DNA from 3 places in the Alteromonas sp. ABV4_150 genome. Region 1 is predicted to be linked to each of the others. Evidence: predicted binding sites of a transcription regulator. Region 1 holds the regulator's gene; each other region holds the start of a gene.
What was found. The regulator FliA, encoded in region 1, starts transcription of late flagellar genes. The targets are predictions, from matches to a motif close to CTAAAGNTNNNNNNNNNNNNGCCGATA.
Positions count from the first base shown of each region.

Region 2: the regulator FliA is predicted to act here: its motif matches at 7,768-7,794, upstream of ACYX4M_RS10580 (DUF5610 domain-containing protein).
Region 3: the regulator FliA is predicted to act here: its motif matches at 3,666-3,692, upstream of ACYX4M_RS04280 (DUF3530 family protein).

Region 1 covers NZ_CM149971.1:2,761,566-2,771,415, reverse strand. The annotation lists gene ACYX4M_RS12050 (DUF2802 domain-containing protein) at 1-31, opposite strand, end outside; gene ACYX4M_RS12045 (chemotaxis protein CheW) at 92-583, opposite strand; gene ACYX4M_RS12040 (chemotaxis protein CheW) at 601-1,401, opposite strand; gene ACYX4M_RS12035 (ParA family protein) at 1,409-2,173, opposite strand; gene ACYX4M_RS12030 (protein-glutamate methylesterase/protein-glutamine glutaminase) at 2,202-3,332, opposite strand; gene ACYX4M_RS12025 (chemotaxis protein CheA) at 3,361-5,610, opposite strand; gene ACYX4M_RS12020 (protein phosphatase CheZ) at 5,623-6,378, opposite strand; gene cheY (chemotaxis response regulator CheY) at 6,413-6,796, opposite strand; gene ACYX4M_RS12010 (RNA polymerase sigma factor FliA) at 6,833-7,564, opposite strand; gene ACYX4M_RS12005 (MinD/ParA family protein) at 7,561-8,427, opposite strand; gene flhF (flagellar biosynthesis protein FlhF) at 8,433-9,842, opposite strand.
Region 2 covers NZ_CM149971.1:2,415,172-2,425,021, reverse strand. The annotation lists rRNA gene rrf (5S ribosomal RNA) at 113-228, opposite strand; rRNA gene ACYX4M_RS10605 (23S ribosomal RNA) at 353-3,228, opposite strand; tRNA gene ACYX4M_RS10600 (tRNA-Ile) at 3,578-3,654, opposite strand; tRNA gene ACYX4M_RS10595 (tRNA-Ala) at 3,701-3,776, opposite strand; rRNA gene ACYX4M_RS10590 (16S ribosomal RNA) at 3,855-5,387, opposite strand; gene ACYX4M_RS10585 (RNA recognition motif domain-containing protein) at 5,881-6,345, shown strand; gene ACYX4M_RS10580 (DUF5610 domain-containing protein) at 6,422-7,738, opposite strand; gene trmA (tRNA (uridine(54)-C5)-methyltransferase TrmA) at 7,929-9,026, shown strand; gene fabR (HTH-type transcriptional repressor FabR) at 9,105-9,698, opposite strand.
Region 3 covers NZ_CM149971.1:996,447-1,006,296, forward strand. The annotation lists gene rapA (RNA polymerase-associated protein RapA) at 2-2,863, shown strand; gene rluA (bifunctional tRNA pseudouridine(32) synthase/23S rRNA pseudouridine(746) synthase RluA) at 2,913-3,629, shown strand; gene ACYX4M_RS04280 (DUF3530 family protein) at 3,782-4,669, shown strand; partial or broken gene ACYX4M_RS04285 (hypothetical protein) at 4,812-5,136, shown strand; gene ACYX4M_RS04290 (AmpG family muropeptide MFS transporter) at 5,238-6,584, shown strand; gene ACYX4M_RS04295 (response regulator) at 6,797-8,866, shown strand; gene ACYX4M_RS04300 (GGDEF domain-containing protein) at 8,877-9,850, opposite strand, start outside; gene ACYX4M_RS04305 (response regulator) at 9,848-9,850, opposite strand, start outside.

The sequences.
Region 1 (9,850 bases):
TTAAGGTAGGTGCAGCAAGCTGCCAATCCATGGACGTAACCCTTGGGGAAATCTAGGCGGCATTAACAATATATACCGCCTATTCATTTATTTAGATATTACTAAGCTCATCCCACTCTTCGTCGCTTAGCAATTTATTAAGGTCGACCAGAATAAGCAGCTCGCCATCGCGGTTGCTTACACCCTGTATAAACTTAGCACTTTCCTCAGTACCAACGTTAGGCGCACTGTCAATTTCTGAAGATTTCAGGTACACCACTTCGGCTACACTATCCACCAAAATACCGACAACCTGTTCGTCAGATTCAATAATCACTATACGTGTATTGTCCGTGATTTCCGTTGGCGGTAGCCCAAAACGTGCGCGGGTATCAATGACGGTTACCACGTTACCACGCAAGTTTATTATACCAAGCACATAATCAGGCGCGCCGGGTACAGGGGCTATTTCGGTATAACGCAAGACTTCTTGTACTTGCATTACGTTAATACCGTAAGTTTCTTCACCTAAGCGATACGTTACCCATTGAAGGACTTCGTCGTTGCTGTCAGTAGCGTTATTATTCATTCTTTCGTCGCTCATGAACCTGGCTCCCAATACTATGGCGTCTGGTCGTTACTGCCTAAGCCTCTGTTAAGCATAGATATTAATTCTTCAACGTCAATTAACGCGCACATTTTTTCTTTAACCATCCCTGCTAACCAGGGACGCTTACCTGTGGACTCGCGCCATTTTACGTCATCGGTAGTCAAATTGACCGTGTTTACAAGCTTTTCGCTTGCTAATCCCCACGCACTCTCTCCTAACATTATAAGATATCGGTAGTTGAGCGATTGTGCGAGATTTTCGTCGTATTTTTCTGGCATTACCCATTTTGCAGAATCTACAACATTTAGTTTAGACTCTCTGTGCAACATTACACCCATAAACCAGTCAGGTTTTCCAAATAAGGGGCCTATTTTTTCAATTTGATGGATACCACCTAGCGATGTTAGGGGTACCGCAAGTGTTAGCCCTGCAACCTCAAAGAATAGCGCCTGAAAACGAAAACCGAGAGTATCCTTTAGTGGAGTTTTTAACTTCTCAGGAGTACTTAACTCACTTTCTTGTTCCGATTGAGCAGGGACGTCAGCGAACGAATGCTGTTTTTCACTTACACTCGTTTGTGAATTCTGACTTTCAATTAACGAAGAGGCCTCTTGTGCTAACACTTCTTCATCATTGACCAGCGGTTCGCTAGTTGTAGAAACAAGCGTTGACTCAGCCATTTGTTGAGAGGCTTGCTCAAGCAGTCTTGCCGTGCGCGCAGTAACATCCTCAGGAGCTTCAGGCTCTTTCAGAAGGCTGTCTAAATATGCCTCCATTACTTCTTCACGGGCAAATGGCGATTGCTTGCTCATGGTCTTGTTATTTCTCCAATACGGCTAACAGTTTATCGTAGGCATTTACACCTCTTGTCCTTGGGTAAGCAGCAGAGATAGGAAGCTGCACCAAACTAGCATCCCTGAAGTGAGTATCCACCGGAATGACCCCCTCCCAAACACGTTCACCGTAATCACTCATTAATCGCTTTCTCGACGCCAGTGCGGCATTTGTACGTTTATCAAACATAGTAGGAATGATTAGGGTGTCAAAAGACTTATCTAACGAACGCCCCATGATTTCCATAGTACGAATCATTCTATCCAAGCCTTTAAGGGCCAGATACTCTGTCTGAGTCGGAACAATTACCTTATCGCAAGCCGCCAGCGCATTGACCATTAACACGCCCAAAACAGGAGGGCAGTCGATGATAGCAAAATCAAATTCATCGGATATCTTTGCGAGTGCTTTTTTTAACACTAAACCCATACCCTGTTCGCTGCCCATTGTTCTGTCTAAGGTTGCCAGAGCCATGGTCGCTGGTAGCACATATAAATTGTCGAGTTTTGTAGGACTGAGACAGTCCATTACTTTATCGGCAGTAATCTGATTAGAATTAATAAAAATGTCGTAAACAGAATGACTTGTCGCCTCTGCATCAATACCAAAGTAATAACTGAGCGATGCGTGAGGATCAGTGTCAATCATAAGCACTCGTTTGCCCTTTTGAGCAAGCAAGCCGCCAAGGCTTACGGTTGTAGTAGTTTTACCTACTCCGCCTTTTTGATTTGCCACAGTCCACACTTTCATAATTACTGTTCCATTACAGTTCAAACTGCTATCGCATTTCGGTTTGAACGCAACTGCTCATATCGTCAATATTGATATTTTTACTGGATATATTAGCCACAGCGACAGCTTGAGGCATTCCGTAAACCACACATGAGTCTTGATCTTGCGCCCAAATAGTCGCGCCTTTATCTCTGAGTAACCGACACCCTTCTCTTCCGTCAGCACCCATTCCCGTTAAGATAATACCAAGTACGTCGCCTCCATAGACTTTAGCTAATGAGCTAAACGTCAGGTCAACGCTTGGCTTGTAACTCACCTTATCAGATTGGCTGGCATCAACGATAGAAATTCGCTTATTGCTGCCAATTGTTTCAAGCAGCATCTGCTTTCCTCCAGGAGCAAGGTAGGCATGTCCAGGCATTAAGAGATCGCCATGCTCTGCTTCTTTTACTTTAATTTTACAATTGCTATCTAAACGCTGTGCAAATGCAGTAGTAAAAGTTCCGGGCATATGCTGCACTAACAATATAGGGTAAGGGAATTCTGCCGGCAGGGGGGAAAGCAATTTTTGCAGTGCAACCGGCCCTCCCGTGGACGCCCCTACCGCTAAACATTCGTACTTTTTCCCGGTTGCTCTTACCGAAGAAACAGTAGGTTGCTTATCAGCATCTTTGTGACCAGATAGCAACCCCGATGTTTTGAAAAAAGCTTGCTTTGGCGCGTTGTCAGGCAGTTTTCGAGTTTCCATTGTGCGAAGAGAAGGACGCTTTACACCTAGCCCTCTTCGCGCTATTAACCTAACTTTAGTGCAAAGTAAGCGCGAAGCATCTTTCCTGTCTTGCGCAATATCTTCGAACTTCTTTGGTAAAAAATCGAGGGCGCCGGCTTCTAGTGCGTCAAGCGTAGCCTGTGCGCCATGGTGCGTTAGCGAGGAAAACATCAAAATTGGCGTTGGACGTTTATCCATAATAACCTTAACGGCTGAAATACCATCCATAACTGGCATTTCAACGTCCATGGTTATTACATCTGGTTTAAGTGCTTCCGCTTTGTTTAATGCATCTTGCCCATTTCTCGCTTCTCCAACAACTTCAAGCTCTCTATCGCCATCGAGAATTTCTCGTACTCGACGGCGATAAAAGGTCGAGTCGTCGACGACTAGGACTTTAAAGACCATGGATTATCATTCCTGTTAATTCATCGCCTTACTTGATTGGTTTACGCGCGTACCGTTTTAGCAGGCTCGGAACATCTAAAATTAATGCAATACCACCGTCTGAAGTAATTGTCGCACCAGCCATACCAGGTGTACCTTGTAGCAATGCGTCAAGGGGCTTAATAACTACTTCTTCTTGGCCTATCAGCGCGTCAACGACAAACCCTACTTGCTGCGTACCAATTTGCACCACAACTACGTGCCCCTTTTCTTTATCGATGTTTTTGGGGCCTCGGATCAACCATTCGCCAAGGAAGAACAATGGAATTGCTTTTGAACGAACTATCATTGTGAGCTGGCCATCCACCGTATTGGTCTTCTTGATGTCCATATTTATTATTTCGTTCACCGCACCTAATGGTAACGCAAAGGTCTGTTTCCCCACAACAATCATTAATGTAGGTAAAATTGCTAGCGTTAGCGGTACTTTGATATCTAATCGCGTGCCTTTGCCAAGTTGCGAATCGATATTGACGGTACCGTTTAGTTGATTAATTTTGGTTTTAACCACATCCATGCCAACGCCGCGACCTGAAATGTCACTAATTTCAGTCTTCGTTGAGAAGCCTGGCGCAAAAATAAGGTTAAACGCTTCAACATCTGACATTCGTGCGGCTGCATCCGCATCTAATACGCCACGACTAATAGCTATCTCTTTTAGCTTCTCCGCATCCATACCCTTACCGTCGTCCTCGATAGTAAGAAGAATATGATCGCCTTCTTGAGATGCTGATAGCTGAACCGTACCCATGCGAGGCTTACCAGCGGCCGCGCGGTCATCTGGCATTTCTATTCCGTGGTCGACAGAGTTTCTAACCAAATGCACAAGCGGGTCGGCCAATGCTTCAACCAAGTTTTTATCTAAATCCGTTTCTTCACCTACAAGCTCTAAGGTAATCTCTTTCTTTAAGCTTCTGGCTAGGTCACGTACAACGCGAGGAAAACGCCCGAAAACTTTCTTAATGGGCTGCATGCGGGTTTTCATTACCGCACCTTGCAAGTCACCCGTCACTACATCTAGATTAGCAATGGCTTTCGACATGCTTTCGTCGTTGCTGTTGATACCCAAGCTTATCAGTCTGTTTCTAACCAGAACTAGCTCGCCGACCATGTTCATAATCTGATCTAAGCGTTTGGTGTCTACACGTACCGTCGTCTCGGCAGGCGGTGGAGCAGGAGCTCCTTTCTTATCATCTTTCTTGGCAGCCGTTTTTGGCGTAGATGCTGTGCTAGCTTTCGCTGGGCTCGCCGCACTGGATGCAGGCTTCACCTCAGGCGCAGAACTAGGGGTTGCTTGCTTTGCCTTCTGAACAGCTTCGGTGGCCGCTTTATCTACAGGAGGTTCAGGTGCCGTTGCAGCAGAGCCTTGTTTAGTAGGCCCTTGACCGGAGCCGTGGAGTTGGTCTAGCAGCGCCTCAAACTCATCGTCGGTGATTTCTTCATCACCTGCACCGGTTGCTGGAGCTGATGCCGGTGCAGCCACGGGAGCACTCTTTTCTTCCCCTCCAAACTGGCCTTTTCCGTGGAGGTCATCTAAAAGCGCTTCAAACTCTTCATCTGTGATGTCATCACTATCTGAGCTCGCCGCGGGAGCTGTTTCTTGAGCTGATTTGGCTGTAGCTGGTTCCGGTTTTACCGACGCAGACTTCCCTGGGGCACCACCGCCATGGAGCTCATCGAGAAGAGCCTCAAATTCATCCTCAGTAATTTCGTCGATACCACCGTCACTCTCACTGGAAGTTGACGCTGAAGGAGCAGGTTCCTCTATAACTAACTCCGGTTCTTCTTCAACAACCTCGGGGTCAGCCACAGGCCCATTAGCGTTTTCAAAAATGTTTTCATCTGGAGATTCAGGGCGACTTAGTTTGTGTAGCAAGTCGACAAGATGTGCATCTGCTGGCTCTAGCGGCTCTTGTGCTTTTACTCGTTCAAACATTTCAACTACCACATCAGTGGCTTGCAAAATGATATCCATTAACTCAGGCGTTAGCGTTCGTTGGCCATTGCGCATAACGTCAAAGACGTTTTCAGCACCGTGACAAATTTCAACTAACTCAGTAAGAGAAAGGAAACCTGCTCCCCCCTTTACTGTGTGATAGCCGCGAAAAATTGCGTTAAGCAAATCCGCATCTTCAGGATTGTTCTCAAGATCAACGAGCTGTTCTTGTAATTGTTCAAGTATCTCTCCAGCTTCAACTAGAAAGTCCTGTAATATTTCCTCGTCAACATCAAACGACATGCACCCGCTCCCCTAAAAACCTAAGCTAGACAGAAGATCATCTACATCATCTTGACCTGAAACGACGTCATCTCGTTTTTCAGCATCAATAATTGGGCCTTCCGCCTCTACACCATCAACCTTATCGGCCTTAACGCTAGATGGTTTAGTTTGTTCTGCACCGTCACGCTCGCCAAACATAGTCAACATGTTTACAAGGCTGTCTTCTACCTCTTTAACCAGGTCTATAACGCGGCGAATAACTTGCCCAGTTAAATCTTGATAACCTTGTGCCATCAAAACTTCAGTAAGTAACTGTGTAAGTTTAGCTGACTGATTCGAACCGTCTTCCAGCAATTCGTCTAAATCTGCGCATAATGCCTTAAACTCACCCAGTTCAATCTGACGGTTCATCAGCTTTTTCCACTCTGGCATTACCTTTTCGATTCGCTGTGAAAGCAATTCAGCTATCGGCATACTCGCTTCGACGGCATCCATAGTAGTATTAGCAGCTTTTTCAGTTTCTTCAATAACGTAGGTAAGGCGGGACTGTGCATCAGGAATATCATCTGTGGCTAGATTTTTGATGCGATCGTCTATTTGGAAGTTATTCAATGCGTCGTGAAGTTGACGCGTTAACTTTCCTACTTCAGCAAACAACTCAACATTTTCTTTCATTGAGACGGCTTCAAGTAGAGCGTTAGCTGAAGTCTTGTCACCCTCTTCAAGATAAGTGACAAGCTGCTTTGCTTCTTCTAACGATATTGGAACGTTTACATTCGTTGACATCCAGTAAACCTCATTTATCTGTTGAGCGTCTGGATCAACCTAAACGTTCGAATATTTTATCTAATTTTTCTTTTAACGTTGCTGCGGTGAAAGGTTTAACGACGTAGCCGTTAACACCTGCTTGCGCGGCGGCTACAATTTGTTCTTTCTTCGCTTCAGCGGTAACCATAAGCACAGGCAAGTGCTTAAGCTTATCATCTGCCCTGATTGCGCGTAGTAAATCTATGCCCTGCATGCCAGGCATATTCCAATCAGTAACTACGAAATCAAAATCACCTTGTTGTAACATTGGCAATGCAGTGCTGCCGTCATCCGCTTCCTGAATGTTGGCAAAACCCAAGTCTTTGAGTAGGTTTTTGATGATACGTCTCATGGTTGAAAAGTCATCGACCACGAGAATTTTCATGCTTTTATCCAAAATAGCCTCCACTGAGGGGTTAATTGTTATTAATTTCTATTCTTCGTCAGCTTGCCACGACTTCATTCGTGATTTGAGTTTTAACATGGCTTGACTGTGAATTTGACTGACTCTCGACTCGCTTACGTCAAGAACCTCGCCTATTTCTCTTAAGTTTAGTTCTTCATCGTAATAAAGTGAAAGAACAATCGCTTCTCGCTCGGGTAATGTCGTTATTGCATGGGCCAACGCTTTTTGAAAAGCCCCCTGCATCAAATCTTCCAGCGGTGCATCACTACCTCTGGTTTGCTCTGTGGTGATCACATCTTCCGACACCCCCAAATCTTCAATGCCCACCAACTTCCCGGCATTGACTTCATTGAGCATCTGGTGATAATCCTGCAAGCTCACATTCAGCTTCTCAGCAATATCAGCATCTCTTGCGTCGCGCCCAGTTTCACTTTCTACCTGAGATATCGCCTCAGTAATCGCGCGACCATTGCGGTGAACAGAACGAGGTGTCCAATCACCTTTGCGTATTTCATCAAGCATTGCGCCGCGAATACGGATGCCCGCGAAGGTTTCAAAGCTTGCGCCTTTTGACCCGTCAAAATTTCGCGCGGCCTCAAGCAACCCAATCATGCCAGATTGGATAAGGTCATCAACAAGTACACTTGCAGGCAGTCGCGCCATCAAATGGTGCGCAATACGCTTAACCAGAGGCGCATGCCTTTCGACTAACTGCGATTTATCTGTTTGCTGTTGATAAGCGGCTGCCTTACTGTTCAACGTTGACTTCCTACGGCTTTTTCTGCAACTAATTGTTCAATAAAAAACTCTAAATGGCCACCGGGCTGCGCTGGAATAGGCCAAGTAAGTGCCCTGCTTGCCAACTTTGTTATAGCTACAGCGGCAGGAGAGCCTGGAAAAGCATCAACAATAGCGGTTTGCTTGCGCACTGCTTTGCGAATGTTCTCATCAAACGGCACCGTTGCCACTAATTCTAGTGCAACATCAAGAAAACGCCCTGTCACTTTGCTTAATTTACTAAATAACTCCTGACCTTCCCGCACATCGCGAACCATATTGGCCACAACTTTAAAGCGAAAAACACCGTGTTCCCGGTTAAGTATTTTTATCAGTGCGTATGCATCTGTTAATGACGTAGGCTCATCACAAACCACGACCATGATATCTTGGGATGCTTTAGAAAAGCTTAACACCATGTCTGAAATGCCGGCCGCAGTGTCGACAATTAATACGTCTATTTGAGAACGCAGTTCGCTAAACGCTCTTATTAAGCCTGCGTGCTGCGTAGGTGAGAGCTCTGCCATTGACTGGGTACCAGAGGTGGCAGGAGCAATCTTAATACCATGGGGACCGGTTACTAAAACCTCGTCTAACGTGCACTCACCAGAGAGAACGTGAGATAGGTTTTTCTCGACTCGCAGGCCTAACATCACATCTACATTTGCAAGGCCAAGGTCCGCGTCAAGAACCATTACACGTTTGCCCTGCTTCGCCATGGCGATAGCGGTGTTAAGTGTAATGTTTGTTTTACCTACGCCACCCTTACCACCAGTGACGGCGATTACTTTGATTAACCGTGATTGCTTCATTTTTCTTAAGCTACTCGCTTGATCGTCAATCATACTGCTTATGCTGTTTTAATTGCGTTGTTGCCACTAGTATGATTCAAACCGTACTTTTTATAAAGCTTTGCAGCAGCGGAAACTAAAGATTTCGCTTCTGCAATCTTAATGTCTTCAGGCACTTTTTGGCCATCGGTGACATAACTAACCGGTAGTTGATATTCAACCGCTGCACTAAGCACCTCTCCTAAAGAGTAGCACTCATCTAACTTTGTGAAAATACAGCCACTTAGTTCAATATCATCATACGCTTGAATGATTCTCTGCAAAGCAGGATATTGCGTATTAGCTTGCGCTACCAAATATTTTTTAACTTTTGGCATTTGTCCGTTATCAAACTGCTTAATTTGTTTAATTAATCGACTGTCTCGTTGACTAAATCCAGCCGTATCAATCAATACTAGTCGCTTATGACGAAGTTGGAACAATAAATCTGCAAGTTCTTCACTAGTTTGCGCTTTTCGCACAGTACAGCCAATAATTTTTCCGTATGTTGCTAGCTGCTCATAGGCTGCAATTCTATACGTATCAATGGTTATCATAGCCACCGACTCTGCACCGTATTTCTGCGCGTAGCGAGCGGCTAACTTTGCAACAGTGGTTGTTTTACCTGTACCTGTAGGCCCGACTAATGCAACGGCACCTTGTGAGCTAAGTATATCGTTTCCGGTAACATTTATGCGATTAGCCAATAGGTTAAGAAGATATACCCATGCGTCACGTTCGTTGTAATGAGCAGGTGTATAGCTAATGAGCTGTGTTGCAAGTGCACTACTTAAGCCCATATCGGTTAATCGAGTGACCAGGTATTGATGAACAGGTTTTTGACGTTTGTTCTTCGCTTCCATCAAGTCGGCCACTTGATATTGCAACACATCGCGAAGCGAGGCTAATTCTTCTTTGATTTGAGCTAGTTCAGCAGACTGAGATGCAGGTGTCTCTCCCATGCTTGAAGCTTGATGCTCGGGGAAAGCGTGTTGATTTTTACTATCTTCAACAGGTGATTGCGTCTCTATATCGTCAATGAAGGCTTCTGAAAAGTCTAAGTGTGATGCTATTTCATTGGCGTGCTTAGCGTTAGCTGACATAGGTTGATCTGGCTGAAGAGTATTCGTTGTCTGCGCTTTTCCACCATGCTGCTTTTCCAGCAATGCTTTTAAGCTGTCAGGGCCGTCGTCGCCAATAATTTCACTTAAGCTAGGCACGGCCTTTTGACCTGGTGTTTTAGCTGCAGCTTGTGGAGCCGCCTTTGGCGTGAAAAGCTTAGCTTCAGGCTCTTTGTCGTAGGCTGCTACAAGCTCGATACCGTCAGCGACTTTGCGATTTGACATGATCACAGCATCACTGCCTAACTCAGCTTTAACTTGGCTTAGCGCCTCACGCATATCTTTGCCGAAGAAACGTCTAATTTTCATTGCAACCT
Region 2 (9,850 bases), 350 kb from region 1:
ACCCCATTTTGGTGTTTTGCTGGGGGAATGGGGATTAATGTACTCTGACCCCATCATTTTTCTTTCTTCCAAACGCAAAAAACCCGCCGTTAGGCGGGTTCTTCTTAATGGGACCTGGCAGTGTCCTACTCTCACATGGGGAAACCCCACACTACCATCGGCGCTAATACGTTTCACTTCTGAGTTCGGAATGGAGTCAGGTGGTACCGTATCGCTATGGCTGCCAGGAAAAACTGGTAACAATTTGGGAAAGATAATATTAATTCAATCAGTGAGTAACTGCTTTTTACTCTTACTTGCTTACTTTAGCTTGTCTACAACACTCAGAAGTCCAAAGCTTCTTGGGCGTTGTATGGTTAAGCCTCTCGGGCAATTAGTACAGGTTAGCTTAACGCCTTACAACGCTTCCACACCCTGCCTATCAACGTCATCGTCTATAACAACCCTTCCAGAACTTAAAGTTCAGGGATGACTCATCTTTGGGCCGGCTTCCCGCTTAGATGCTTTCAGCGGTTATCCGTTCCGAACATAGCTACCGGGCAATGCGATTGGCATCACAACCCGAACACCAGCGGTTCGTCCACTCCGGTCCTCTCGTACTAGGAGCAGCTCCCATCAATCATCCAACGCCCACACCAGATAGGGACCGAACTGTCTCACGACGTTCTAAACCCAGCTCGCGTACCACTTTAAATGGCGAACAGCCATACCCTTGGGACCGACTTCAGCCCCAGGATGTGATGAGCCGACATCGAGGTGCCAAACACCGCCGTCGATATGAACTCTTGGGCGGTATCAGCCTGTTATCCCCGGAGTACCTTTTATCCGTTGAGCGATGGCCCTTCCATACAGAACCACCGGATCACTATGACCTACTTTCGTACCTGCTCGACGTGTCTGTCTCGCAGTTAAGCTAGCTTATGCCATTGCACTAACCTCACGATGTCCGACCGTGATTAGCTAACCTTCGTGCTCCTCCGTTACTATTTGGGAGGAGACCGCCCCAGTCAAACTACCCACCAGACACTGTCCACAATCCCGATAAGGGACCAATGTTAGAACATCAAACATACAAGGGTGGTATTTCAAGGACGGCTCCACACAATCTAGCGACTGTGCTTCAAAGCCTCCCACCTATCCTACACATGTAGGTTCAATGTTCAGTGCCAAGCTGTAGTAAAGGTTCACGGGGTCTTTCCGTCTAGGTGCGGGTACACAGCATCTTCACTGCGATTTCAATTTCACTGAGTCTCGGGTGGAGACAGCGTGGCCATGGTTACACCATTCGTGCAGGTCGGAACTTACCCGACAAGGAATTTCGCTACCTTAGGACCGTTATAGTTACGGCCGCCGTTTACCGGGGCTTCGATCAAGAGCTTCGTCCGAAAACTAACCCCATCAATTAACCTTCCGGCACCGGGCAGGTGTCACACCCTATACGTCCTCTTACGAGTTTGCAGAGTGCTGTGTTTTTAATAAACAGTCCCAGCCACCTGGTCACTGCGGCCTCCATTTGCTTACCACGCGAAGTGTTCACAAACAGAGGCGTACCTTCTCCCGAAGTTACGGTACAATTTTGCCGAGTTCCTTCACCCGAGTTCTCTCAAGCGCCTTAGTATTCTCTACCTGACCACCTGTGTCGGTTTGGGGTACGGTTCATATAATCATAAGTTTAGAAGCTTTTCCTGGAAGCAGGGCATCAACAACTTCACTCCCTTGGGAGCTCGTCTCGTGTCTCGGCCTTGAAAACCCGGATTTACCTAAGTCTTCAGCCTACGCACTTTCACTTGGACAACCAACGCCAAGCTTGCCTAGCCTTCTCCGTCCCTCCATCACTGATTATATAAGTACGGGAATATTAACCCGTTTCCCATCGACTACGCATTTCTGCCTCGCCTTAGGGGCCGACTTACCCTGCCCTGATTAGCATGGGACAGGAAACCTTGGTCTTCCGGCGTGGGAGTTTTTCACTCCCATTATCGTTACTCATGTCAGCATTCGCACTTGTGATATGTCCAGCAAGCTTTACAACTCACCTTCATCCACTTACACAACGCTCCCCTACCCAGCATGTAAACATGCTGCCGCAGCTTCGGTATATTGCTTAGCCCCGTTACATCTTCCGCGCAGGCCGACTCGACTAGTGAGCTATTACGCTTTCTTTAAAGGGTGGCTGCTTCTAAGCCAACCTCCTAGCTGTCTATGCCTTCCCACATCGTTTCCCACTTAGCAATATTTTGGGACCTTAGCTGGCGGTCTGGGTTGTTTCCCTCTCCACGACGGACGTTAGCACCCGCCGTGTGTCTCCCGGATAGTTCTCATTGGTATTCGGAGTTTGCAAAGGGTTGGTAAGTCGGGATGACCCCCTAGCCTTAACAGTGCTCTACCCCCAATGGAATTCGTCCGAGGCTCTACCTAAATAGATTTCGGGGAGAACCAGCTATCTCCCGGTTTGATTGGCCTTTCACCCCCAGCCACAAGTCATCCCCTGACTTTTCAACGTCAGTGGGTTCGGTCCTCCAGTTGATGTTACTCAACCTTCAACCTGCTCATGGCTAGATCACCGGGTTTCGGGTCTATACCTAGCAACTAAACGCGCAGTTAACACTCGCTTTCGCTACGGCTCCGCTATTCGCTTAACCTTGCTACTAAATATAAGTCGCTGACCCATTATACAAAAGGTACGCAGTCACCCCGAAGGGCTCCCACTGCTTGTACGTATACGGTTTCAGGTTCTATTTCACTCCCCTCACAGGGGTTCTTTTCGCCTTTCCCTCACGGTACTGGTTCACTATCGGTCAGTTAGGAGTATTTAGCCTTGGAGGATGGTCCCCCCATATTCAGTCAAGATAACACGTGTCCCGACCTACTCGATTTCACTGTAAAGATTGCGTCGTGTACAGGGCTATCACCTTGTATCGCTCCTCTTCCCAAAGGATTCCACTACATCCAATACAGCTTAAGGGCTGTTCCCCGTTCGCTCGCCGCTACTAGGGGAATCTCAATTGATTTCTTTTCCTAAGGGTACTTAGATGTTTCAGTTCCCCTCGTTCGCCTCGTTACGCTATGTATTCACGTAACGATACCTATAAATAGGTGGGTTTCCCCATTCGGACATCTGTGGCTCAAATGCATTTTGTCGGCTCACCACAGCTTTTCGCAGACTTACACGTCCTTCATCGCCTCTAACTGCCAAGGCATCCACCGTATACGCTTCGTCACTTAACCATACAACCCCAAACAGCCTTTTGACTTCTGTCTAAGTTATGTCGCATGAATGACAAGCTAATCGGAAGAATTGCCTTGCTATCAATAAATTGATAACAAGCAATTCAGTCAAGTAGAGTAAAAAGTTCATCTTTCGATTTCTCAGTTACTCAATTTTGATTGATTACTATTAATATCAGCTTTCCAAATTGTTAAAGAACATTCGATGTTTCCTGCAGAAGCAGTACTTTCATCTTTAGAGTAAAAAACCCTAATCAATGCTTACTGAAACAGTAAATATTCATTAGGATTTCGGGTCCAACGTGACACGTTTCTACCTTTGTTACCTTCCTTTTTTAAAGCAAGGAAATGGTAGGCTTGGGCAGACTTGAACTGCCGACCTCACCCTTATCAGGGGTGCGCTCTAACCAGCTGAGCTACAAGCCTTCAGTATACTGCACTTAAACGTTGTTCAAGCTCAGATTCAAGTAGATGGTGGAGCTAAGCAGGATCGAACTGCTGACCTCCTGAATGCAAATCAGGCGCTCTCCCAGCTGAGCTATAGCCCCATAAACTTGTGTCGTTCTTCATTTTAAACAAGACTATCTGTGTAGGCACTGCATCAAGTGCGTCTATCGACGTAATGGTAAGGAGGTGATCCAACCCCAGGTTCCCCTAGGGTTACCTTGTTACGACTTCACCCCAGTCATGAAACACAAAGTGGTAATCGTCCTCCCGAAGGTTAGACTAACTACTTCTTTTGCATCCCACTCCCATGGTGTGACGGGCGGTGTGTACAAGGCCCGGGAACGTATTCACCGCAGTATTCTGACCTGCGATTACTAGCGATTCCGACTTCATGGAGTCGAGTTGCAGACTCCAATCCGGACTACGACATTCTTTAAGGGGTCCGCTCCACATCACTGTCTCGCTTCCCTCTGTAAATGCCATTGTAGCACGTGTGTAGCCCTACACGTAAGGGCCATGATGACTTGACGTCGTCCCCACCTTCCTCCGGTTTGTCACCGGCAGTCTCCTTAGAGTGCCCAACTTAAGGCTGGCAACTAAGGACAAGGGTTGCGCTCGTTGCGGGACTTAACCCAACATCTCACGACACGAGCTGACGACAGCCATGCAGCACCTGTGTCTGAGTTCCCGAAGGCACGAAACTATCTCTAGTAACTTCTCAGCATGTCAAGTGTAGGTAAGGTTCTTCGCGTTGCATCGAATTAAACCACATGCTCCACCGCTTGTGCGGGCCCCCGTCAATTCATTTGAGTTTTAACCTTGCGGCCGTACTCCCCAGGCGGTCTACTTAGCGCGTTAGCTTCGCTACTCACGACTTAAAGTCACAAACAGCTAGTAGACAGCGTTTACGGTGTGGACTACCAGGGTATCTAATCCTGTTCGCTACCCACACTTTCGCACATGAGCGTCAGTCTTTGGCCAGGGAGTCGCCTTCGCCACTGATGTTCCTCCAGATATCTACGCATTTCACCGCTACACCTGGAATTCCACTCCCCTCTCCAAGACTCTAGTCTGCCAGTTCTAAATGACCATCCCAGGTTGAGCCCGGGGCTTTCACATCTAGCTTAACAAACCGCCTGCGTGCGCTTTACGCCCAGTAATTCCGATTAACGCTCGCACCCTCCGTATTACCGCGGCTGCTGGCACGGAGTTAGCCGGTGCTTCTTCTGTTGTTAACGTCACGGCTAGCAGGTATTAACTACTAACTTTTCCTCACAACTGAAAGTGCTTTACAACCCGAAGGCCTTCTTCACACACGCGGCATGGCTGCATCAGGGTTTCCCCCATTGTGCAATATTCCCCACTGCTGCCTCCCGTAGGAGTCTGGGCCGTGTCTCAGTCCCAGTGTGGCTGATCTTCCTCTCAGAACAGCTAGAGATCGTTGCCTTGGTAAGCCTTTACCTTACCAACTAGCTAATCTCACTTGGGCCTCTCTTTGCGCCGGAGCCTAAGCCCCGTTTGGTCCGTAGACATTATGCGGTATTAGCAGTCGTTTCCAACTGTTATCCCCCTCGCAAAGGCAAGTTCCCAAGCATTACTCACCCGTCCGCCACTCGTCATCTTCTAGCAAGCTAGAAATGTTACCGTTCGACTTGCATGTGTTAGGCCTGCCGCCAGCGTTCAATCTGAGCCATGATCAAACTCTTCAATTAAATATATCGAAATATGAATCGTCGTTGTGACACTCTTAACGAGTGCCCACACAGATTGTCTTGTCTAAATTGTTAAAGAACGTTGCGACTTCGTCGCAATTCACTAGAAGCTGCTGCCGCTTCTTAGTGACTCACCCTGTTCGAGTGAGGTGCGCATTTTACATCGTTTATTTTCGATGTCAACCATGTTTTTAAACTTTTTATTTGTTTGAAAACTTGGTTTCGCACTCGATTCAAAGTTGACTTTGTTTTTCTCGAAGCCCTCTCAGAACGTGGAGCGCATTATAGATACCTCTTGAGAAAGATCAACACTTAAATTGGATTTTTTTGCATTTTAAGACACTTTTGATGTTAACCGCTCATTTCTACATCATTTCTATGGGTTCAATGCATCTTTAGACTAGTTTTTTCACATTTTATTGTTCAAATTGTTACAAATGAGTAAACTATATACAGCCTCCAACACCATAATAAACAATAGAAAGGTAGGTATATGAAAGTAGGCTTTATTCAATGCGCTGTAATTAGCGCTATTTTTGCAATTGCAGGGTATTTGTTATTTTCTTCTGCTAGTTTAAACGTCCATGTTCCACTTACCGTATCGGCAGCTCTGCTGATAAGCGGTATCGTCACTCCTTGGCTAGCGTCTCTTATTCAAAGTCCATCTTCCTCAGATGCCAGAGCACACACCAATAACGGATCAGTCGAGACTTTATATGTGGGTAACTTACCCTATAGAGCGAACGAGAATGCAGTAAAGGAATACTTCAGTAGCTTTATCGAAGTACAATCAGTTCGTTTGATGAAGGATCGCAAAACCGGGAAAAGAAAAGGTTACGGTTTTATTGAGGTTGTCACTGATGATCTAAGTAGTGTTATCGATAAAACTAACGACTCCATCTTCCAGGAACGAACATTAAAAGTACGCCCTGCAAAAGACAAAGTCGAACACGCGTAATTTTTAATTCGTAGCTTTTAGTCATGTAAAAAGACCCGGTAAGCTTGCGCTTCCGGGCTTTTTATTATCTCAGGCTTTAGCTCTCGCTGGTTTCAGCCGATTGAGGAAGGCCTTCTAATAAGGTTTGGTTAAACGAACGAAATCTATTTATAGCGGATATAAGGTCAGGAACTTGAACATCTTCCATCTCGTTTATAATGCCAGCTATTAACGCATTGTAGTCTTCACTACTTTCTAACTTACTTTCTGCGTTAGCAAAGGTATCCATCATCTTCTCTAGATATTGAGCGATTGGACTAACCACATTACCGTACTTCGCGTTGTCGCTTTTATCTTCGTTATAGTGCTGAATATTTTCGTATGTCTTTAGCACTTCTGTTTGTGTTGTTCTATTTAGTTGTAGTGCGTAACCAACCAACTCTTTATCATCAAAGCCTAAACTCAGTGCTTCTTCAAATGCCTTGTCGATATCACCACTATAGAAGGTGTCGGCTAGATCCTGCACTTGCCCAACTAAATCAGCTATCGATTCCAACTCATCTTCATCAAGTTCTCCTTTCAATGAAAAACTTATGCCGCTTCTTTCATAATATTGATAAGAGGTTTGTTGAGAATAGCTTGCCGAAAAACCACTTTCACTTTGCTCACCACTACCGTCAGATTGCTCTTGAGATGCCTGAGCTTGAAAATTAAGTTGCTGAGAAGCCTGGAAAGAACGCAGGCTTTCAAAACTAAAGCTCACTTCATCACCATCTTTAGTTCGAATCAACAAACTACCGCTTTTTTCGTCCGATGCTGCAACAGCTTCCAACGAAGACAGCTGGACAGCATTAGGCTGCTGTCGTCCAAAGATATCGGTTTCTAGATCATCAATACCCGTATCAATAAGATCCCGGCTTTTCGTTATACCTTGCTCAATCTCATCATTCATAAACCCAGCGAGATCTTTTTCTGCCATTGCGAAACCTCGGCTTACTCCATCTCTTGCTTGGCTAAAGAGCCCGGCAAGCTTTTCTTCGCTGGCACCTCCATCAGCTGCGCCGCGAATAACACTGCCTACGAACTTAAGTACATTTCGGGCTACTTTTTCAAAATCGAATAAGCCGTTTGACTTTTCTTCAAGATTTTTCTCTTTGGTTTCTTGTGGTTTTTGCCCATCTATTTCCAACGCTTGATTAATATTGCTACTTACCACGCGCAAGCCGATACTCGTTTGGCTACTTGAAACAGATACTGAAGCCGCTTGTTGCTTCGAGAACTCAGCGGCTTGCTGCAATCCATCTTGCTGCAACTGCTTTTTAAGCGCTTCATTCGGGTGAACCGTTGCCTTTTGATCCGCTTTCTGATCAACCTTTTGGTCTCCCATAAAAGCTTTTATTTGACCCACGTTCATAATTTGATCCTCACTATCCTCATTCTTATTATCGGCAAAGAATCAATATTGTTTAATTTTAATACAGTATTTTTTTCTAAAAGCTATTTAGGTAATCACGCTAATTAATAATGAAGAAGTCGGGAGCGCTTGTTGCAGTTATTTTTTAAGGGACTACAATTCGCGACCTCAACAATGAATGGAGAATTTTATGACCACCACTGAACAACAACGCTATCAAGATCAGTTAGACGAAAAAGTTAATCGTCTCGGTGCGTTGCTTTCTCCATTCAATGCCCCAGAGCTTTCAGTGTTCCCATCTCAGCCAACGCACTATCGTATGCGTGCGGAGTTTAGAGTATGGCATGAGGGTGATGACTTATTTCACATAATGTTTAATCAGGAAACAAAAGAAAAATATCGTGTGGATAGCTTTCCTCCTGCGTGTAAAGCAATAAACGTTGCAATGGAACTTCTGCTTGAAGAAGTAAGACCAAACGAAACTCTAAGAAAAAAGTTATTTCAAATCGACTACCTTTCTGCACTGTCTGGCGAACTTGTTATAAGCCTTTTATACCATCGTCAATTAGATGAAGAATGGCAAGTGGCTGCAAAAGCATTACAAGCAACACTTGAGACTCACTTTCCCAAAGTAAACATCATCGGTCGCGCTAGAAAACAAAAACTCATTATCGACAACGATTTTGTGATTGAGCGTTTGCCTGTAAACGGTAGAGAATTCGTTTTCAAACATATAGAAAACAGTTTTACCCAGCCTAACGCTGAAGTGAACTGTAAAATGATTGAATGGGCTCTAGATTGTGTAAAGCCGCTTTCGGGCGATTTACTGGAAATGTATTGTGGTGCCGGCAACTTTTCACTTCCGTTAGCCCTTCACTTTGATAATGTAGTGGGTACCGAAATAGCTAAACCTTCGGTGCAGGCTGCTCAGTTTAACATTGAGCAAAATCAGCTTAATAATGTGAAGATCGTAAGACTCGCCGCTGAAGAATTCACTCAAGCTATGAAAGGTGAACGTACGTTTAGTCGCTTAGAAGGCATAGATTTAAGTACTTACAATTTCACCACTGTATTGGTCGACCCTCCAAGAGCCGGATTAGATGAAGATTCACTTAGAATGATTCAGGATTACGATAATATTGTATACATCTCATGTAACCCCGAAACTTTGGCGCAGAACCTTGAGCTTTTGAGCGAAACTCATAACGTGGCGCAGTCTGCGCTTTTCGATCAATTCCCATTCACTCATCATATTGAGGCTGGGGTTCTTCTTACACGCAAAAGCTAATTTGCGTGTAAGTAAGGAAAAAGCTCACACTGAAATATAATTTGGAAGAACACTTTATACTGTAAATTCTTTTCCGCGCTAGGCTTTTTGCGTAGCGCCCACTTGAACAAAGCGAAGTTGCGCTTTCACTCTTTCGCCGATTTCACTTCTAAGCTTATCATCTGCTTCTAATGCTTCAGCTCCGGCACTAAAGACCAGTCTTACCATTGCATCGGCTTGTAACTGGGCGCAGGCGTATTCCACGCCTTGCTGTTCGATAATGTAGTCAGTAAGTTCATCAATGAAATGTTGAATTTCTCTGAATACTGCAAGTCGGTAAGCCGACGACGTACCGGTATGCTCTCGCAGTAATAATCGAAATACATTTGTATTGGCCGCGATGAACTCCATGAAGGTTTCAACAGAGGTATGGATGACGCCGCCGCCTGAAGCTATGCGCCTTCTAGCCTGACGCATAAGCTGGCGAAGCGCTAAACCCGCTTCGTCCACCAGCGTTAAACCCAACTCGTCCATATCTTTAAAGTGTCGATAAAAAGACGTGGGAGCAATACCGGCCTCTCGGGCAACTTCACGCAAGCTAATTGCCGATAGACTGCGATTTTCGTCTAGCAATGAAAATGCAGCATGAATAATATTTTGGCGGGTTTTTAGTTTCTGTTCTTGTCGGCTCACGTTCGCACCCTGTGTTCATTAACTTTTAATGGTCTGATGATTTTTAGTTTTAGAGACTATTCTCAACGTCATCTGAATAACCATTAACGCAATCGAACCTCGTACATCAAAGACTAGCACGCCTAGTTTATCGCAACACGTACTAGTGGGGG
Region 3 (9,850 bases), 1.8 Mb from region 1:
TATGAGTTCAGATAGTCAATTTTCAGTTGGTCAGCGTTGGTTAAGCAACACAGAAATAGAGCTGGGGTTAGGTGTCGTTATTAGTAGCGACTTCCGTTCAGTCGAAGTGTTGTATCCAGCAACAGGCGAAGCGCGAAAGTATACTAAGCAAGATGCGCCGCTTACGCGACTAATTTTTGAAATTGGCGAAACGGTCAAAAGCCAAGACGGCTGGGAAATGACCATTACTGAAAAAGAAGAAAGCCAAGATCTTTTCATCTATCACGGGCTTCGCGAAGACACCAAAGCGCAAGCGCGATTACCTGAAACCATGCTAGACAGCCACATTCGCTTGAACCAACCTGAAAAGCGCCTGTTCAGTCAGCAATTAGACAACCCTAAATGGTTCGATTTGCGCGAGCGTGCTTTAGATCATCAATACGATTACTTACGTTCAAACACCATTGGTCTTGCAGGTGCGCGCATATCGCTTATTCCGCACCAACTCCACATTGCGTCAGAGGTAGGCGGCAGACACGCACCGCGCGTATTACTTGCCGATGAAGTAGGACTTGGTAAAACCATTGAAGCCGCGTTGATTATTCACCAGCAGCTTAAAACAGGCCGTGCAGAGCGCGTGCTTATTTTGGTTCCAGACTCGCTCATGCACCAATGGTTAGTTGAAATGCTTCGCCGCGTTAACCTTCCGTTTGCCATTTACGATGAAAGTCGCTGCGAAGCCATAGAAAAGAGCGAAGGCTTAGAAGATGACGAACCATCTGACGCGAGCGCTGTGAATCCATTTGAAAACGACCAGCTGGTACTTTGCAGTATCGACTTCCTAAGCAAGAGCGAAAAACGCCAGCAGCAAATTCAAGCTGCAGGATGGGATTTAATGGTTGTCGATGAAGCCCATCACCTTGCGTGGTCAAGTGAGGCTCCCTCTGCCGAATACCTGTGTGTGGAAGCGTTGGCAAACCAAACACCTGGCGTATTACTGCTTACCGCAACGCCTGATCAACTTGGTCACGAAAGCCACTTTGCCCGCTTGCGCTTGCTCGACCCGGCTCGCTTCCATAGCTACGATGCATTCTTAGATGAAGAATCGAAATACAGCCAACTGGCCGATGCGGTAGCGCCATTACTTTCAGACGCCGAGCCTAACGACAAACAACGCAGCAAACTCGCAGAATTCGCGCCTGACGTAATGGAACATTCGGGTGATTTAAGTGCGCCGGAAAATCGCCATGCGTTGCTGCACCAACTTATCGATTGTCACGGCACAGGTCGTATGCTGTTTAGAAACCGCCGCGCCAATATCGAAGGCTTTCCGGAGCGGAAACTAAGCGCTTATGAATTAGCTTTACCTGAGGTTTATGCAGAGGCTGTAAGCGGCGGCGACTTAACCTATTCACTCTACCCTGAGCGTATGGCAAGTGTTGTTAACAGCTGGACTAAGCACGACCCTCGCGTTGAATGGCTGCTTGATTTCATGCAAAGCGTTAAGCCAGAAAAGATTCTGCTTATTTGCGCAAGCGCCCGTACAGCGCAAGAGTTAGGTGAGGTTATTCGCACGCAAACCGGTATTCGCCACAGTGTATTCCACGAAGGCATGAGCATTGTGGAGCGCGACAAGGCGGCCCATTATTTTGCTGATGACGAAGACGGCGCACAAATTCTACTGTGTAGTGAAATTGGTAGCGAAGGTCGTAACTTCCAGTTCGCTCACCATTTGGTGCTGTTCGATTTGCCTATTACGCCAGACCTGCTTGAACAACGTATTGGTCGCCTTGACCGTATTGGCCAAACCCAAACCGTACAAATTCACGTGCCGTATTTAGCGAAAACCGCGCAGCACGTATTACTAGATTGGTATCACGAAGGGCTGAATGCTTTTGAGAAGACCTGTCCAACCGGCTCTGGTGTATTCGACGACGTTAAGCCTCTGCTTATTGGTGCGTGCTTACACCCTGACGATATGAGCGCCCGTGACGAGCTAGTGAACATGAGTGTTACGCTAAACAGTCAGCTAGTAGCGCAGCTTGAAGCCGGTCGCGATCGTCTTCTAGAGCTTAATGCTTCGGGAGAGGGCCGCGTAGAACAACTGCTTGAAGACATTATTACCCTTGATAGCGAACAAGATTTGTCGCGCTTTATGGGTCGCGTATTTGATGCTATTGGTGTTCAGCAGGATGAAAAAGGCAATGACTGCTTTATTCTTATGCCAACCGAGTCGATGGTGAGCCAGCTTCCAGGTCTTGACCCAGAAGGCATGACAGTCACTTACAAGCGCCGTGTTGCCACCACACTAGAAAACGTGCAGTTTTTAAGTTGGGATCATCCACTTGTGCATACCGCCATGGACGTAGTACTCACCGACGTACACGGAAAGAGCAGCATGGGCTTCATTGCCGAGCCGTCTTTGCCAAAAGGCGCTTACTGGGTTGAGGCGCTGTTTGTGCTTCAAGCACAAGCGCCTAAAGCGCTTCAGTTGGGCCGCTTCTTACCTCAAACGCCCGTGCGAGTGTGTTTAGATGCGCAAGGAAACCCGTCTGAATTAAGCTTCGACGTCAAGCGTAAAATTGGACGTAAGATCTCGGCTCAGCTTCTAAAAGCCTTGCAGCAGCCGCTTGAGCTTGCCATTGAAAAGGCGCGTAAGCTTGCCCATCAGCAAGCTAACCAAAAGCAACACGACGCACTTAACAGCATGCACAGCACGCTTAACGAAGAAATACAGCGCTTACGCGATCTTCAAAAGCGAAACCCAGCAGTACGTGACAGCGAAATTGAGTTTATTGAAACGCAAATGAACGCCCTTGATAAAGTTATTCAGGATGCAGATGTTCAGCTGGACGCCATTCGTATTGTGGTAAATAACCCGTAACCTTAAAAGGTTAAACATTTAAAAGCGACTGTGAAGTAACGAGTAAATAATGGCGAACCCAAGTTTTGTATATAACCCACCGATGACACCTTATCTTGATATTTTGTATCAAGATGAGGACATGGTGGTTGCGCATAAACCTAGCGGGCTATTGAGCGTTCCGGGCAAAGCATTAGAGCACCGCGACTCGCTGATTAGCCGGGTGAACCGTGTGTACCCCACCGCCACAGTAGTGCATCGCTTAGACATGGCGACTTCGGGTATTTTGGTGCTAGCGCTTAACAAAGATAGCCATCGCCATATCTCGAAACAGTTTGAGTTACGTCAAACTAAAAAGCGCTACTTCGCCCGGGTTCATGGACATGTAGAACAAGACAGCGGAGAAGTTAACCTTCCCCTTATTTGCGACTGGCCAAACAGACCAAAGCAAATGGTAGACTTCGAGCGCGGTAAAAAAGCCGTAACGCACTTTGATGTTGTCGAACGTACCCATGATGAAAAAGGTTTGCCCTACTCTTTAGTTGCCCTTTACCCTATCACAGGTCGATCTCACCAACTTCGCGTGCATATGCTTGCCTTGGGCCACCCTATTTTGGGGGATAGACTCTATGCCCATGAAGAAGCGTTATCTATGGCGGCTCGTTTACAGCTTCATGCTGAAAGCTTGAGTCTTTCGCACCCGACACTTGGGCACTGGCTGCACTTTAATGTCGCCATCCCTTTTAGTCCGTTTCGCCCAAGGCCGCTGTCAGAAAGTATTGAGTAGCGTTTTAACGCTAATCAACGTTATCAATAGACTTCATTTTAGTTTTAAAGCAACCTGCCGATAACTCTGCTAGAACGATTTAATTTTTTAATTGATGTGATACGGTCAAAGTTGTCCGTATCGGGGTGATAGCTAAAGGCAAACCACTTTTTATGAAAAGGCACGCTCTCCTTTTAATCTTTGCAATGGTTGTTTCGCTGCTGCCGATGACGGCTCACTGCGACTTTTTAGAGGATGTCAGGAATGCTTATCTCCCCGGCGAAGTAAAAGCGCTTATGATAGGTGAAATGGAAGCCCCACTCATTGAAGTTGAGGCAAGAACACCACTTCCCTTAGGTGTTGCTATTGTGCTCACTGAGCCCTTTCCATCTAGCCTGACTCTTGCTCAAGGCAACAGCCTGGCGAGCATGCTTGCTGAGAAAGGGTGGAACGTGGTTATTAGCCCATTTAATTTGCCGATAAACTCACCATCAACTTTAAATATTGAAGAGCAAACGAGTGAGTCGCAGCAAGAAAACGTAACACCATCGATAGGTAGCAAACAGATGGTTCATCCTAGAAGTAACCAGCTGACTCAGTACCTTGATTTTGAATCAACAACGACTACGCTAGCGCTTCAACTCAATGCTTTAGATAACTATTTACAAGACAGAACAGGTTATCGCATGGTCATTGCGCAGGGTATGCTTGCAGCGGCCTATTTGTCTGCAATAGAAGTGCAGCCCAATTTACAGCCTGATACCTTTGTCGCTATTTCGCCGTTTTGGCCGCAAGAAGAAACCAACAATTTGGTAATTGATACGATAGCGAAAGCCAACTTTCCCATTCTTGATTTGTCCTTAAGCAACTTTAACGATTGGGAAACACGCACGGCGATAAGAAGAAAGGTTCGCGCAAAAAATGAGCTAAAGTTGCATTATAGACAAGTCGTCCTACCAAACAACTCTTTAACCTTTAGTATAAAGTTAATTGAAAAAAACCCTAATATTCATAGGGTTGCAAATAGCACTATAGGCTGGACCAGGCATCTAGGCTGGTAATTCTTTCTTCTTGATATTACGCTAAATTAACATCCAAAACAGTGACCTACCCATAATAAGATAAATATCGGGGTATTGAAGTTATTGGTAACGATGTAATGGACTATACTAATTTTAGCAGACAGAGACGGTTGAGTTACTCGTGAATGTTCAGAATTTTGTAGATAACAAAGCAAAACAGCTGTGTTTCTATTTGAGAGCATTTTGGCAGGGAGAAGCTTCCTATCGAAGAGATCGAGCTATTCTTTTGGGATAGTATGGAAGAATGGGGTCAAGTTGAATGCACATTGACCCAGCCATATACGCAAAAGGAACGTGTTTTTTGGCATTTGCTTCACCAAGTGCATTACTGGAATGAAGATAAACTCACGAAAGACCAGTTTCTTGTTGATGAGTTAACAAACTGCGTTAACTTCCTAGAGGGTTTGGGACACTGCCCTCTAGACTGTGTTGGAATACGCCCATAACTCCGTTATTTTTACGGCGTTTGACCACATGTCACCGACTTCTACTCTTTTCTAAATCATTCATAATGCCTTCACAGTTTTATTGCTAAACACCCTGGTTCATGGCTCAATACACTTTTGAGTTACCGCTTAAGGCCGAAGTATTGCTTACTGCATTAAAAACATTCAATGACAAACGCTACCTCACGATTTTTCTATTTGGCATTTCCAGTGGTTTTCCTTGGATCATGATAGGTTCAGTGTTATCGGCTTGGCTAAAAGATGAAGGTTTATCGCGCTCGGCTATTGGACTTTTCGGCATCATCTTCGCTACCTATTCATTTAATTTTCTATGGTCGCCTCTTGTCGATAAGCTTAAGCCTCCAATGTTAGGGCAAAGACGCGGCTGGATCTTCTTAATGCAATGCGGTGTTGTTTTGCTCTGTTTGGCTATGTCACAGCTTACCGCAGACAATGACTTATTTTACGTCGCCTTAATTGGTTTATTAATTGCCATTGCTTCTGCCACCCAAGATATTGCTATTGATGGCTTTCGTATTGATTGCATTGAAAAAGAAGATAAAGATGGTATGTCTGCTGCCTCGTCAGTAGCAACAGCTGGATGGTGGACGGGTTATGGTGGTCTTGGAGCTATCCCTTTTTTCTTGGCAGACCTTACTTCTTGGGCATGGCCAGACATTTACTTATTGCTTGGCGCAATTATGGCCTCGTTAGCAATAGCTACCTGCTTTGCCAATGAACCCGCTGTTAATAGAGAGGCCTTGCTTGAACAGGTAACGGATTTAAACGCAAATAGCTCTGCATTAATTAACTGGATAAGAACAACACTAATTACACCATTTTCCGAATTCTTTAACCGCAATGGCATTAAGCTGGCCGCTTCATTCTTACTGTTTATTTTTCTTTTTAAAATTGGCGAAGCGTTTTTAGGTCGTATGAGCATTGTCTTTTATAAGGAAGTCGGCTTTTCCAATAGCGACATTGCCACTTACTCAAAGTTACTCAACTGGTGGGTAACCATTATATTCTCTCTACTTGGCGGATTAGTAAACATTCGCTACGGCATTTATCGAGGGTTGATGATTGCAGGTGTTGCTATGGCGGCTTCAAACCTTCTCTTTGCTCTTATCGCACAAACCGGCCCATCGACCTCACTGCTAGCCATCACTGTCGTTGTCGACGGTTTTACCGGCGCATGGAGTACTGTTGCCATGGTCGCCTTTATATCGCTCTTGTGTAACCGCGCTTTTAGTGCAACTCAATATGCACTTATGGCCTCATTAAGTGTTGCAGGACGAACATTGGTTGCTTCTAGCAGTGGTTTGGTTGTTGACAGTCTTGACGGAAACTGGAGTCTATTTTTCATTTTGACGGCTGTAATGGTGCTTCCAAGCCTTTGCTTTTTATACTCTATTAGGGGTCATATTAAACGCGTTGAAGCGCCATAACTAAGGTTCATTAACAACCAGCATACCTCTGTTTTCTTGCAACTTCGCGTCAGTTGCCTACATTTAAATAAGGCAACTAACGCACACACTTGCAAGGAAGAAAGTTGAGTTCAAAAAAGGCTGTGCCCCCACGCCACAAAATATCGTCGAATTACGCTTCTTTTACCTTTTCTAAAGCAAGCGTGACTGCTCTGCTTTTCAGTATGATAGTTATGTCAATTTTGCTGGCGCTCATCACCAAACAACAATCTTTCATTACTAACCTGAAGCAACAGAATAATTTAGAAGATAGTCTAATTAGTGCTGAGTATCGAATTGACCAACTCAACAGCCAAATGCTAAGCAATAGTGCCACCCACACGGCCCTAGCACACCAGTTACAGGTAACCTATCAAGAGTTGAATAGATATTTACTAGACAAACAGAGGGTCAGCGCTCCTGCTTCTTCCTTTTCTAAAGAAGAGTTTCAAAGCGCGTATAAAAGTTTAAGTAAAGCTACGGCGGAGGAAACAGCTAAGCAAACGCGAATATTACTTTATACCCTTGTGGAGTTGCCCCCCACTGAATTAAAGCCCTATATTGATGATGACTTTAGCCTTCTTCCGCTTTTAAAATCCCTAAAAGCCGAAGAAAATGCAGTGCTACTGCGTATTCAAGCACTGCGCGAAAAGATGTTGATAACTACCCTATTTGGCGCAGTTGCTCTGGCTCTTTGCTATCTTTGTGCGTGGCTTTTTACTAGAAACGTACCCAAGAGTTCTCTTCGAAAGCTTAATAAATCAAAGGTAAGGCTTGCTATTGCAGACCATAGTGAGGACTTGCAGGACAGAAAATTTTTGCAGCTTATCAGCCATGAGTTTCGAGCCCCTATTAGCGCCATAATCAGCGCTTTAGAGCTTATGCCAAACATGGAAGACCAGAAGGCTAAGTTAATTCAACAGGCCGAGCAATCGAGCTACAGGCTGCTTAATCTAACGAATAACCTTACTGAGATACTCAATAACCATGTAGAGGACGACCTTCAGGTCTCAAAAGTCGACTTAATTAGTTTACTAGACGAATGCATATCGCCTTTTTCAGTAAGAGTTAAAGATAAAAAGCTTGAACTTAACATGCATTGCAGTCATAGCGTTCCAAATTATGCTGAAACCGACGCTATGGCCCTTTCGAAAGTAATAGTAAATATAATGGATAATGCCGTAAAGTTTACGTCGACGGGACTAATTGACGTGACCGTTACAACGCTTGTAAAAAACAAAAAAGTCTTTCTAGTAATCATTATTAACGACACTGGTATTGGCATTGATGAACAAACCCAAAAACGCATGTTCGAACGCTTTTACAGAGGAGAACATTCACAAAGTCAGCGCTACCCAGGGGCGGGAATCGGCCTGTCCGTGGCTAAGCGCAGCCTTGATAAACTTGGCGGTACTTTACAGGTTAACAGTACTCTAGGCGTCGGTTCCGAATTTAAAATATCACTACCAATTAACCCCTTAGAAGACTCGCCGTCGGTAACATCGACACCTTCTAATGCCAAGTTTGCCATTGTCGACGACTTAGAAATATCAAGGCTACACCTACAGTCTATAGTCACGAAAGAAGGCTTTAGCGTTCGCACATTTTCATCTGGCGCCAACCTTTTAAACCTTCACGATGAACTGCTTCAGTTCTCCGGTATCATCGCCGATCTTTATATGCCAGGAATGAATGGCTTAGAACTAATTAAGACACTCAAAGCTATTTACGGAGAGCGCGTACCGCCGGTCATCGTATTGTCTGCTACGCCGGATATCGCCAATATTATCGCCAAAAGTGAATTGCCTATATTCCAAAGCTTTGTAAAACCCATTGACAGAAACCGGTTTGCCGATGCTATACACCAGCTTTCAGGTAGTAAAACAAAGGCCGTCAAAGCCTTGACCAAAGCAAACATTTTAGTGGTAGAGGATGAGCCAATAAATGCAGAAATGCTGGAATACATGCTACACAGTATGGGTCACGATGTTACTGTAAGCTACACAGGCGATGACGCCATAGGTCGAGTAAACGAGACAGCCTATGACTGTATATTGCTCGATATCAATCTGCCGGATATAAACGGCTTGGAAGTGGCGAATATCATAAAGGAAGGGTTCCCTGACCTCCCTATCATTGCGCTTACCGCCAACGCCCATAGAAACGATAAAGAGGCCTCGTTGAAAGCAGGCATTCGATATCACCTCGTGAAGCCGGTTACCTTTCAAGAACTCAAAAATACCTTACATCTTACACTCGTTTAGAAGGTATTTTTTAAGTGTAGATACGATACTGATTTCGACCGTTTTCTTTCGCCTCATAAAGCGCCTGATCGGCACATTCAAGCCATGCCATCGCGCCTTTAAAATCGGGAGAGAACTGGGCAAGCCCTAGGCTTACAGTAAAGCTTATCGACTCGGCTTCATGCTCAACCACTAACCGCTGTGCCAATTGACGAATTCGCTCGGCTACAGCTTTTGCATCATCTACCGTTGAATCATTGAGGATAATAGCAAACTCTTCACCGCCGTAGCGTCCAGCAAGATCAGTTTCCCGCACACAGCGTTTAATCAGTGCTGCGAGCATTTTTATAACTTTGTCTCCCGCCTGGTGGCCGTAGGTGTCGTTGATGCGCTTAAAATGATCGATATCAAGCATAAGTGCGGTACTGGGCTTATCTCGCCGAACGCATAACTTGTGCATTTCATCAAACCGTTCTTGCCAATAGCGACGGTTGAATAACCCTGTTAGGCCATCTACTCGACTTGCTGTTTTCAGCTCTTCGTTAAGATGCTCCATTCCAAGCTTGCCTAGGGCCTGTTCGGTAACATCGTAAACCAGCATACAAAATCGCTCTACGCGCCCGCTTTTATCCACTATAGGGAATATGGTCACGTTTTGATACATAAACTCAGCGGCACAAGTAACTGGTCGATTACAGTCAAATTTTAATAAATAAGGGCGCTGCTCCCATATGATAAATACAGGACTATTCAAGTTAAATACAGGGTCAACTTTGGTTCTGAGCCACTTCTCTTCTATTTCTGGAAAGTGAGAAAACAAGCTAGTTCCAATAATAGCGTTTGCTTTTTTTGCGCTATGGTTCTCAAGAAATTTATTCCAGACCTGCACGTTGAAGTTGCGATCAATTACCGCAATCCCTACTTCTATTGAATCGAGCAATTCTGTAGGAACGTGACACGAACTAACGTGGTCGCTGACAGCGAATTCACCAGTTGAAGCATTCA